One region of the Atlantibacter sp. MEI4A-1023 genome, then DNA from elsewhere that is predicted to be linked to it. Evidence: predicted binding sites of a transcription regulator. Region 1 holds the regulator's gene; the other holds the start of a gene.
The links. The regulator ArgR, encoded in region 1, controls arginine synthesis, uptake and breakdown. The targets are predictions, from matches to a motif close to ANTGAATAAAAATACANT.

Region 1 (5,317 bases):
TAATGACCCTCGAACAGGGCAAGCCGCTGAAAGAAGCGGAAGGCGAAGTGGACTATGCCGCCAGTTTTATCCAGTGGTTTGCCGAGCAGGCGAAACGCGCCAACGGCGAGATTATCCCGCCGGCTAAACCGGGTTCACGCATCCTGGCGACCCGTGAACCGGTTGGCGTGGTCGCGGCGATCACCCCGTGGAACTTCCCGATGGCGATGCTGACCCGCAAACTCGGTCCGGCGCTGGCGGCAGGCTGTACCGGCGTGATTAAACCCGCCAATAACACCCCGCTGTGCGCGTTTGCGCTGCTGGCGCTGGCGAAAAAAGCGGGCATTCCGGATGGCGTGTTGAATGCGGTAGCCGGGAAAACATCAGAAATCAGCGACGCCATTATGGAAAGCCATGAGGTGCGCAAAATCTCTTTCACCGGGTCGACGGCAGTGGGTAAAACCCTGGTGCGCAACGCGGCGGAAACCATGAAAAAAGTCTCCATGGAGCTGGGAGGCAATGCGCCGTATATCGTGTTTGACGACGCGGATATTGATGCGGCGGTGAAAGGCGCGATCGCCAATAAATTCCGTAACGCCGGGCAGGTGTGCGTCAGCGTTAACCGCTTCTTTATTCAGGATGGCGTCTATGACCGCTTCGTGAACCAACTGGCCGAGGCGGTGAAGCAGTTGAAAGTGGGCAATGGTCTGGAAGAGGGCGTGATTGTCGGGCCGCTGATTGAGAAAGCCGGCGTGGATAAAGTCCGCGAGCATGTGGAAGATGCGCTTGCGAAAGGCGCGAAAGCGCTGGCAGGCGGGAAAGCGCACGATCTTGGCGGCAACTTCTGGCAGCCGACGGTGCTGATTGATGCCACCGATGACATGAAACTTGCCCAGGAAGAGACCTTTGGTCCCCTGGCTGCCTGCTTCCGATTTAGCAGCGAAGAAGAGGTGATTGAACGCGCCAACAATACGCCGTATGGCCTGGCCGCCTATTTTTACACCCAGAATCTACAGCGGGTATTCCGCGTCTCTTCGCAGCTTGAAAGTGGAATGATCGGCGTGAACGACTGCGCGGTATCTACCGAGCTGGGGCCGTTCGGCGGCGTGAAAGAATCCGGGCTGGGGCGCGAAGGATCGGTACTGGGGCTGGACGAATATCTGGAAGTGAAAACCCTGCATATCGGCGGGCTCTAACCTGTGACCACACCGATGGGTGACAAACAATGCAAATCTACACTTTTGACTTTGATGAAATCACCGATCAGGCCGATTTTTATCGCGACTTTACCCGGTCGTTTGGGTTAACGAAGCAGCAGGTGAATAATCTGGATAGCTTGTGGGAGGTGGTGACGGAAGGGTATTTGCCGTTGCCGCTGGAGATTGAATTTGTTCACTTATCGGAAGAGAACCGTCGGCGGTTTGGCGCGCTGATTTTGCTGTTTGATGAAGCAGAAGAGGAGTTGGAAGGCCAACTCCGCTTCAATATTCGTCATTCCACGTGACCGAAAAAAGCCCCAGGCGAACTGGGGCAAGTCGTCGGACACGACGACGAGGTTCTTATTTATACAGTTCTGCAGTGGCGTGCCAAGTATCACCGGTACGCGCTTCAATAACGCGGTAAGCGGTCGCGCCTTTCTGATCGGCTTTTTCAGCCAGCGCTTCGCGCATATCCATCGGCGAGCTGCCGTGCTGGGCAACAGAGATGGTGCCCATAGATTGCATGTTTTGGGCATCCTGTGCGCTAACTTGCTGTACGGCGGCGTTTGCGCCAAAAGCCATCAGGGAAGCCAGAGTCACTGCAGCAAGGGTAAATTTGGTTTTCATCGTCATTTCCTCGTTTGAGTTTCTGTGGTCGGCAGGCGAAGTCACTGTACGGACCACAGAATGAATGTATGTATGCAGGTGAAACAGGGTTAATGCTTATTTGTACAGCTCAGCAGTGGCGTGCCATTCGTCGCCAGAATGCGCTTCGATAATGCGGTAGGCGGATGCGCCTTTTTCCTGCGCTTTCTGATCGAGCATTTCGTTCATGTCCATCGGTGAGCTGGTCACGGAAGAGACAGTAACGGTGCCGAGTGACTGACGACCCTGGGCTTGTTGCGCGTCGATAGACGTTGCGGCAAAAGCGCCAAAGGAGAGCATTGAAAGTAGGCTTAAGGTGGCTACGGTTGATTTGATTTTCATGATCGTTACCTCGTCGTATTTTTATCTTTATCTTTGGGGTCTCATTTCGTGACCCTCATCACAAAATCAAGTATACACTAATAACGTTGAAAATTAATACCACGCTAATTATTTACAATGAAACTTTGTTTCCAGAAACGGATTTTTTATTCCCTGTCGTTATAAAAAATTAACGTTTAGTGCGTTTATAAAAAATAATGCTAATAAATTCATGAAAATAGGTAAATTTGATGATTTGTGCTTTTTAGAAAAGATGTAATGACTATGTAACGTTGAGCGCGCAGACGTAACGGCTGGAGAGGAAATTAAAGGGGGTATTTAATAATAACCGCCGCGGGCGCGGCGGTAGAAGAGAAGGCTTACAGTTCTTGTTCGAACAGTACCAGAATGGCTTCGTAGAGTTCTTTAACCGAAAAATCTCTCGCGGGGGTAGTAAAGATAGTGTCATCCCCGGCGATAGTGCCCAGAATACCTTCTGCTTTACCCAACGAGTCGAGCAGACGCGCAATCAGCTGCGCCGCACCCGGGCTGGTATGGATCACCACCACCGCATTGTTGTAATCAATATCCAGCACCAGATTTTTGAGTGGGCTGGACGTGGTTGGTACGCCCAGTTCCGCTGGCAGGCAGTAGACCATCTCCATTTTGGCGTTGCGTGTACGCACCGCACCGAATTTGGTCAGCATGCGAGAGACTTTGGACTGGTTAATGTTTTCGTAACCTTCGTCCTGCAACGCCTGGACAATCTCTCCCTGAGAACTGAATTTCTCTTCCTTTAATAACGCTTTGAAAGCTTTGACTAATTCTTCTTGTTTTGCCGAGCCGCGCATAAGTCACCTACAATCTGGCCAAAGAAACAACATTATTATGCATTTATCTGAATTTTTATGCAAATCCCAGGCCGAAAATGTGGCTGAAATAATGTTATGAAAGCGGCGGATTTTATCAAATTTTGTTATTGGAGAACATGCCTGCGTCACGACTCGAAAATAAGCCATTAAGTAAATCAATTGTTATAAAAATGATGTTGTTTTGATGAATGAAGAGGGTGTAATGTAACCGCCTGTTGATATGTTGCTTCGGTAGCGATCCGGCTATTTTCCTGATGTGCGTGAGGTCTGTGCCATAAAGAGCCGGTATGACTTCTCAATCTGAAGGTGAAAAGATTGTAATGACTTCCGCCCTGGATAATCATGGTCGCCACCAAAGGAGTAACGGCACTTTAATTGCAAATCATAATAAGGAGTTTAGGATGAAAGTTGCAGTCCTCGGCGCGGCCGGTGGTATTGGCCAGGCGCTTGCCCTTCTACTCAAGACCCAACTGCCTTCAGGTTCAGAACTCTCCCTCTACGACATCGCACCGGTTACCCCCGGCGTCGCGGTTGATTTAAGCCATATCCCTACCGCGGTGAAGATCAAAGGCTTCTCCGGCGAAGACGCGACTCCGGCGCTGGAAGGCGCAGACGTGGTGCTGATTTCCGCAGGCGTGGCGCGTAAACCGGGTATGGATCGCTCTGACCTGTTTAACGTCAACGCGGGCATCGTTAAAAACCTGGTGCAGCAGATTGCCACCACTTGCCCGAAAGCGTGCATCGGCATCATCACCAACCCGGTAAACACCACTGTTGCTATCGCAGCGGAAGTGCTGAAAAAAGCCGGTGTTTACGATAAGAACAAACTGTTCGGCGTGACTACGCTGGATATCATCCGCTCCAACACCTTTGTAGCGGAACTGAAAGGCAAACAGCCGACCGAGGTTGAAGTCCCGGTGATCGGCGGCCACTCTGGCGTGACCATTCTGCCGCTGCTGTCCCAGATCCCAGGCGTGAGCTTCTCCGAGCAGGAAGTGGCTGACCTGACCAAACGTATTCAGAACGCGGGCACCGAAGTGGTAGAAGCCAAAGCGGGTGGCGGATCGGCAACCCTGTCGATGGGCCAGGCGGCGGCGCGTTTCGGTCTGTCTCTGGTTCGCGCAATGCAGGGCGAAAAAGGCGTGGTTGAGTGTGCCTATGTAGAAGGCGACGGCGAACACGCGCGTTTCTTCTCTCAGCCGCTGCTGCTGGGTAAAAACGGTATTGAAGAGCGTCAAAGTATCGGCACCCTGAGCGCGTTTGAACAGCAGGCGCTGGAAGGCATGCTGGATACCCTGAAAAAAGACATCACCCTGGGCGAAGAGTTCGTTAACAAATAATCGTCGTGGATTCTGAAAGCAAAACCGGAACATCAGTTCCGGTTTTTTTTCGTCTGTTAGTTGGTCGCCGGATATTCCTGAACGGTGACCTGTAGCGTGAGTTTCTTATCATCACGCATCACCACCACCGGGATGACCGAGCCGGGGCGAATCTCCGCCACCTGGTCCATGGTTTCCAGCGCCGAAATAGCGGGTTTATTGTTTACTGAGACGATCACATCATTGACCTGAATACCGGCATGCGCCGCCGGGCCGTCCGGGGTCACTTCGTTGACGATAATCCCCTGGATCTGATCGATGCCCACCGCCGGACCGTGCATTGGCGCGATTTCCCGCCCGCCGATGCCGATATAACCACGGATCACGCGGCCATCGCGGATCAGCTTATCCATAATCTTGGTCGCCAGCTGCGTGGGGATCGCGAAGCCAATTCCTTCCGGCGTTTCGCCGTCGTTGCTTTTATCAAACGACAGAGTATTGATGCCCATGAGTTCGCCTAGCGAGTTCACCAGCGCACCGCCGGAGTTACCGTGGTTAATCGAGGCATCGGTTTGCAGGAAGCTTTGCCGCCCGGACGGGTTAAGGCCGATACGACCCGTGGCACTGATTATCCCCTGGGTAATGGTTTGCCCCAGGTTATAGGGGTTGCCGATAGCCATCACGATGTCGCCAATATGCGGCATGCGTTTCCCGTTAATCGGAATGATGGGCAGCGAGGTGGCGTTGATTTTTAAAACCGCCAGATCGGTCAGGCTGTCAGAGCCGACCAGCAGCGCTTCAAAGACTCGCCCATCCTGCAAGGCGACGATGATCTGGTCGGCATCGTTAATCACGTGTTTATTGGTGAGGATATAGCCGCGCTGATCCATGATCACGCCCGAGCCCAGGGTGCGGATTTCCAGTTGATTACGCCCGCCGTTACTGACGCCACGGTTATAAACGTTCACCACCGCAGGCGCAG
Region 2 (5,317 bases), 410 kb from region 1:
CGTCGGGCTCATAACCCGAAGGTCGTCGGTTCAAATCCGGCCCCCGCAACCAAATTAAAATGTAGAGAAGTATTATTCTGCAAAGCAGTTCGAATCACAGGAAGGCGGCGACGCAGTGAATCCTTAGGAGCTTACATAAGTAAGTGACTAAGGTGAACGAGGAAAGCCAGCGCACATGTGATTTGAAATGCGCAGCAGAATCGGACGCGGGGTGGAGCAGCCTGGTAGCTCGTCGGGCTCATAACCCGAAGGTCGTCGGTTCAAATCCGGCCCCCGCAACCAATATCTAACACCCGTTCGGGGGTTTTTTTGTTTCTGACGTCTGAAAAAATCAGTTACCGCAGCGCAAGCGCCGCGGCATCAACGTTTATCCTCGCCGCGCCAGCGTCGCCTCGCTGGTAAAGTAGGCTTTAATTCCCGCCAGAATCGACTCCGCCACTTCCTGCTGAAATGCAGCGGTACGCAGTTTTCGCTCTTCTTCGATATTACTGATGAACGCCGTCTCTACCAGAATCGACGGGATGTCCGGGGCTTTCAGCACTGCAAACCCGGCCTGATCGACCCGGTTCTTATGCAACTGGTTCACTTTCCCCATGCGGTTCAATACTTCTTTGCCGAACTTCAGGCTGTCGGAAATGGTCAGCGACTGCACCATATCGAACATGGTGTGATCGAGATAGCGGTCGCCGCTTTTACTCACCCCACCCACCAGGTCAGCGGCGTTCTGGGTTTGCGCCAGATAACGCGCGGCGGTACTGGTCGCGCCTTTGGTCGATAGCGCGAACACCGACGAGCCTCGCGCCGCACGGCTGGTAAACGCATCGGCGTGAATAGAAATAAACAGGTCGGCGCGCTGCTTTTGCGCCTTAGCGACGCGCACCTTCAGCGGGATAAAGACGTCTTCGTTACGCGTCATATAGGCCTTCATATTCGGCTCTCTCTCAATGAGCGTGCGCAAACGGCGGGCAATCTGCAACACCACGTCTTTTTCCCGGGTTTTATATTTGCCGATAGCACCGGGATCTTCCCCACCATGCCCCGGATCGAGCATGATCACAATCGGCCTGTCGCGCCCGGCCTTGCCCGGTTGCGGGCCGGTGTTGCTGGTTCCGGCAGGTGGCACTTTCTTATCCAGTTCGCCGTTGTTGTAATCTTCCAGCAATGCCAGCAGCGGATCCTGTTCGCTGTTGGAATTCACCGGATACAGGTCCATCACCAGTCGCTCTTTAAATTCCGCCACCGGTGCCAGCGCAAACAGATGCGGCGTCACGTTCTGTTTTAATTCAAAAACCATACGCACGGTTTTGGGATCGAACTGGCCGACGCGCGCTGACTGGATATACGGGTCATCAGCCCGGATCTGGTTGCCCACGCCCTTGAGCACCGAGTTCAGATTCACCCCTTCAAGATCGACCACCACGCGCGACGGATTGCTCAGCGCGAACTGGCGGTATTTGATTTGCCGGTTAGATTCCACCGTAACGCGGGTATAAGAGGAAGCTGGCCACACACGAACGGCGATCACCTGGCTGCTCGCGGCAAAGCCCGGCTGGCTTACGCTTAATAACCACATCGCGCCTGCCCCTTTGATTAACTGGCGGCGACTAAATAATTTACTGGAATCTGACATGCCTCTCCCGAGCACTAAAATCTGTCACTGGCATAACAACTTAAAATCTGGACCAAAAACTTTAGCGAATGGCGTCCGGCCTGTCATCTATAAAAGGGTAAACATTGTGAGCACGCGGGCTGTTTAAGATTAACGTGGGTTAGGCCTGGGTAAAAAAGCCGCTTGCGCCAGAGGCGATAAAAGAATAAAAATACACTATTTACGAATAAACATGCATTGAGAGGGTTTGCCGTGGTGAAGGAACGTAGAACCGAGTTGGTCCAGGGGTTTCGTCATTCTGTCCCTTATATTAATACCCACCGGGGTAAAACGTTTGTCATCATGCTGGGCGGCGAAGCCATTGAGCATGAAAACTTCTCCAGCATTGTTAATGACATAGGCCTGCTTCACAGCCTGGGCATTCGCCTGGTCGTGGTCTATGGCGCTCGCCCGCAAATCGATGCCAACCTGGCTGCGCACCACTGTGAGCCCATTTACCACAAACATACCCGCGTTACCGACGCCAAAACGCTGGAACTGGTTAAGCAGGCTGCCGGGCTGTTACAGCTCGATATCACTGCGCGCCTCTCCATGAGCCTCGGCAATACGCCGCTTCAGGGCGCGCATATCAACGTGGTCAGCGGTAATTTTATTATCTCTCAGCCGCTGGGCGTGGATGATGGCGTGGATTACTGCCACAGCGGGCGGATTCGCCGTATCGACGATGAGGCAATTAACCGCCAGTTAGATAACGGCGCGATTGTCCTGATGGGGCCGGTTGCGGTCTCCGTAACCGGCGAAAGCTTTAACCTTACTTCTGAAGAGATCGCCACGCAGCTTGCCAGCAAACTGAAAGCGGAAAAAATGATCGGCTTCTGCTCGTCCCAGGGCGTGACCGACAGCGAGGGGAACATTATTTCCGAACTGTTCCCTAACGATGCCCAGGCGCGAATCGATGAACTGGAAGCGGCGGGCGACTACCATTCCGGTACGGTGCGATTCCTGCGCGGCGCGGTGAAAGCCTGCCGCAGCGGCGTGCGGCGCAGCCACCTGATTAGCTATCAGGAGGATGGCGCGCTGTTACAGGAACTGTTCTCCCGCGATGGCATTGGCACCCAGATTGTTATGGAAAGCGCCGAACAAATTCGTCGCGCCACCATTAACGACATCGGCGGTATTCTTGAACTGATCCGCCCGCTGGAGCAGCAGGGCATTCTGGTGCGTCGTTCGCGCGAGCAACTTGAAATGGAGATCGACAAATTCACCATCATCCAGCGCGATAACCTGACCATCGCCTGCGCGGCGCTCTACCCTTTCCCGGAAGAGAAAATCGGTGAAATGGCCTGCGTGGCGGTGCATCCCGACTACCGGAGTTCGTCACGCGGCGAAGTGCTGCTGGAGCGTATTGCCAGCCAGGCCAAACAGATCGGCCTGAGCAAGCTGTTTGTGCTGACAACGCGTAGCATTCACTGGTTCCAGGAGCGCGGCTTCACGCCGGTGGACATTGATTCGCTGCCGGAAAGCAAAAAAGAGATGTACAACTACCAGCGCCGTTCAAAAGTGCTGATGGCAGACCTGACATAACCCCTTTCGCTACTGCGAGAAATGCGTCAGCAGCCCGCTGCGCCGCTCGGTACGGGCGGTGACGGCCTGGCGCAGCACGCGTTCATCGCCGTACAAAGACAATTGCTCACGGGCGCGGGTAATGGCGGTATACACCAGCTCGCGCGTCAGCACTGGCGCATATTGATTCGGCAAAATCAGTGCCGCGTGTTTGAACTCCGAGCCCTGGGATTTATGCACGGTCATCGCCCAGGCGGTATCGTGATCCGGCATGCGGCTGGGCGACACTGATTTGATGGTGCCGTCCGGCAGCGGGAACCAGACCCGCAGCCCCTGCCCGCGATTAAGCGCCACGCCGATATCGCCGTTAAACAGCCCGAGCGCGCTGTCGTTGCGGGATATCATCACTGGCCTTCCTTCATACCATTTTGAATGTGCCGAACGGGTAATTTTGCGCTTACGCACCAGTGCCTGTTCAAGCTGCTCGTTAAGCCCGCTTACGCCATAAGGCCCTTCGCGCAACGCGCACAGCAGCTGGAATTCGCTAAACGCGCGCAGGATATCGGCGGGCTCGGCCTGCGCTTTAACCTGTTTCAAAAAACGGTCGTAGCCCGCGATCGCATCCTCAATCATGGTCACATAATCTTCGCCGCCGTTGAGCGGCTTCTGGCAGATGTCGGTAAAACCGTTGGCGAAAGCCTGGTTTACACCGTGATGGTCGCTACAGTTCACCGCCTGCGCCAGTTGCCCGATGCCTGACGAACTGTCGAAGCGGTAGCTGGTGCGCAGCAGGCACAGCGCATCACGCAGCTCGCAGGCGGCGGTGGATCCAGAGTGTGGTACGGAACAGCCGGTCAACTGGCTTAACTCGCTGGCGCGCGCCGGCGTGTAGGCATCATGAGCGTAGTGGCAGATATCCCCGAGGACCGCACCCGCTTCCACCGAGGCCAGTTGATCGCGATCGCCCAGAAAAATCACCCGCGCATGGGGCGGCAATGCGTCGATTAAACGCGCCATCATCGGCAGGTCAATCATCGAGGCTTCGTCCACCACCAGCACATCCAGATGTAGCGGGTTAGATTCGTGATGGCGCGCCCGCTGGCGGCCCGGCGTCACGCCCAGCAAGCGGTGCAAGGTACTGGCATCATCGGGAAATGCCGCTTTTTGGGCGTCGCTGAGCGGTAAACCAGCCAGCGCTGAGCCCAGGGATTCGGTGAGCCGGGCTGCGGCTTTACCGGTCGGTGCCGCAAGCTTAATGCGAGGCAGCGTCTCACTGAGTTGAACCAGCGCAGCCAGCAATTTTGCTACGGTAGTCGTTTTGCCGGTTCCCGGCCCGCCTGAAATCACTGAAATACGACGCGTAAGCGCTACCGCAGCGGCGACCTTTTGCCAGTCAATCGCTTCCCGCGAAGTAAATAACCCGTTTAAGACGTCTGAAACCCGCGAGCCGTCCACTGTCATGACCCGGTTATGCTCGCGGAAAAACGCCGCAACAGCTTTTTCATGCCGCCACATGCGGTGTAGATAGAGACATTCCCCTACAAGCTTAAGCGGTGTCGGCTCCTCGCCTTCGCTAACTGCATGGCTACCAAGCAGCACGCTGCGCCAGTCGCCCGGATTGCCCGCCGCCTCGAACAGCGTTTGCCAGAGCGGCTCGCGCCGCAAACCTGCCGCGTCGTCGGGATTTAACCGGCTTAACGGCAGGCAAACGTGTCCTTCGCCCGCATCGCGGCTGACCAGCGCCGCCGCCAACATGACCGCCGGTTCGTCGTTGGAAGAAACCATAAACGCGAACTGCACGTCCAGCGGACGTAGCAATTTCAGCTGTTGAGCCTGTTGGAGTAATTTATCCATTTTCATTGCGTCATCAGCTCCTGACCTGCAAACAGCGCATCCATTTCATCAATTAACCTGGCGTCCGGCCGGGTGGTGAATATCCCGTTTGACGGCTGATTCGGGTCCACCCCGCGCAGGAAGAGGTAAACCACGCCGCCAAAATGCGTTTCATAGTCATAACCCGCCAGCCGGTGACGTAAGTAACGGTGCAGCGCCAGGGTATACAACTGATACTGCAAATCGTACCGGTGCGACTGCATCGCCTGCGCCATCGCCTCGCGGGTATAGGCCTCACTGCCCTCGCCGAGC

Region 2: argA (amino-acid N-acetyltransferase) is a predicted target of ArgR. The motif match lies at 1,810-1,827, and genes of this name have one in related genera.

The regions. Positions count from the first base shown of each region.
Region 1 is NZ_CM149568.1:477,391-482,707, forward strand. It holds gene ACVV26_RS02340 (NAD-dependent succinate-semialdehyde dehydrogenase) at 1-1,175, shown strand, start outside; gene ACVV26_RS02345 (barstar family protein) at 1,205-1,483, shown strand; gene yhcN (peroxide/acid stress response protein YhcN) at 1,539-1,805, opposite strand; gene yhcN (peroxide/acid stress response protein YhcN) at 1,902-2,165, opposite strand; gene argR (transcriptional regulator ArgR) at 2,525-2,995, opposite strand; gene mdh (malate dehydrogenase) at 3,418-4,356, shown strand; gene degS (outer membrane-stress sensor serine endopeptidase DegS) at 4,413-5,317, opposite strand, start outside.
Region 2 is NZ_CM149568.1:892,290-897,606, reverse strand. It holds tRNA gene ACVV26_RS04225 (tRNA-Met) at 1-52, shown strand, start outside; tRNA gene ACVV26_RS04220 (tRNA-Met) at 206-282, shown strand; gene amiC (N-acetylmuramoyl-L-alanine amidase AmiC) at 368-1,630, opposite strand; gene argA (amino-acid N-acetyltransferase) at 1,862-3,193, shown strand; gene recD (exodeoxyribonuclease V subunit alpha) at 3,203-5,032, opposite strand; gene recB (exodeoxyribonuclease V subunit beta) at 5,029-5,317, opposite strand, start outside.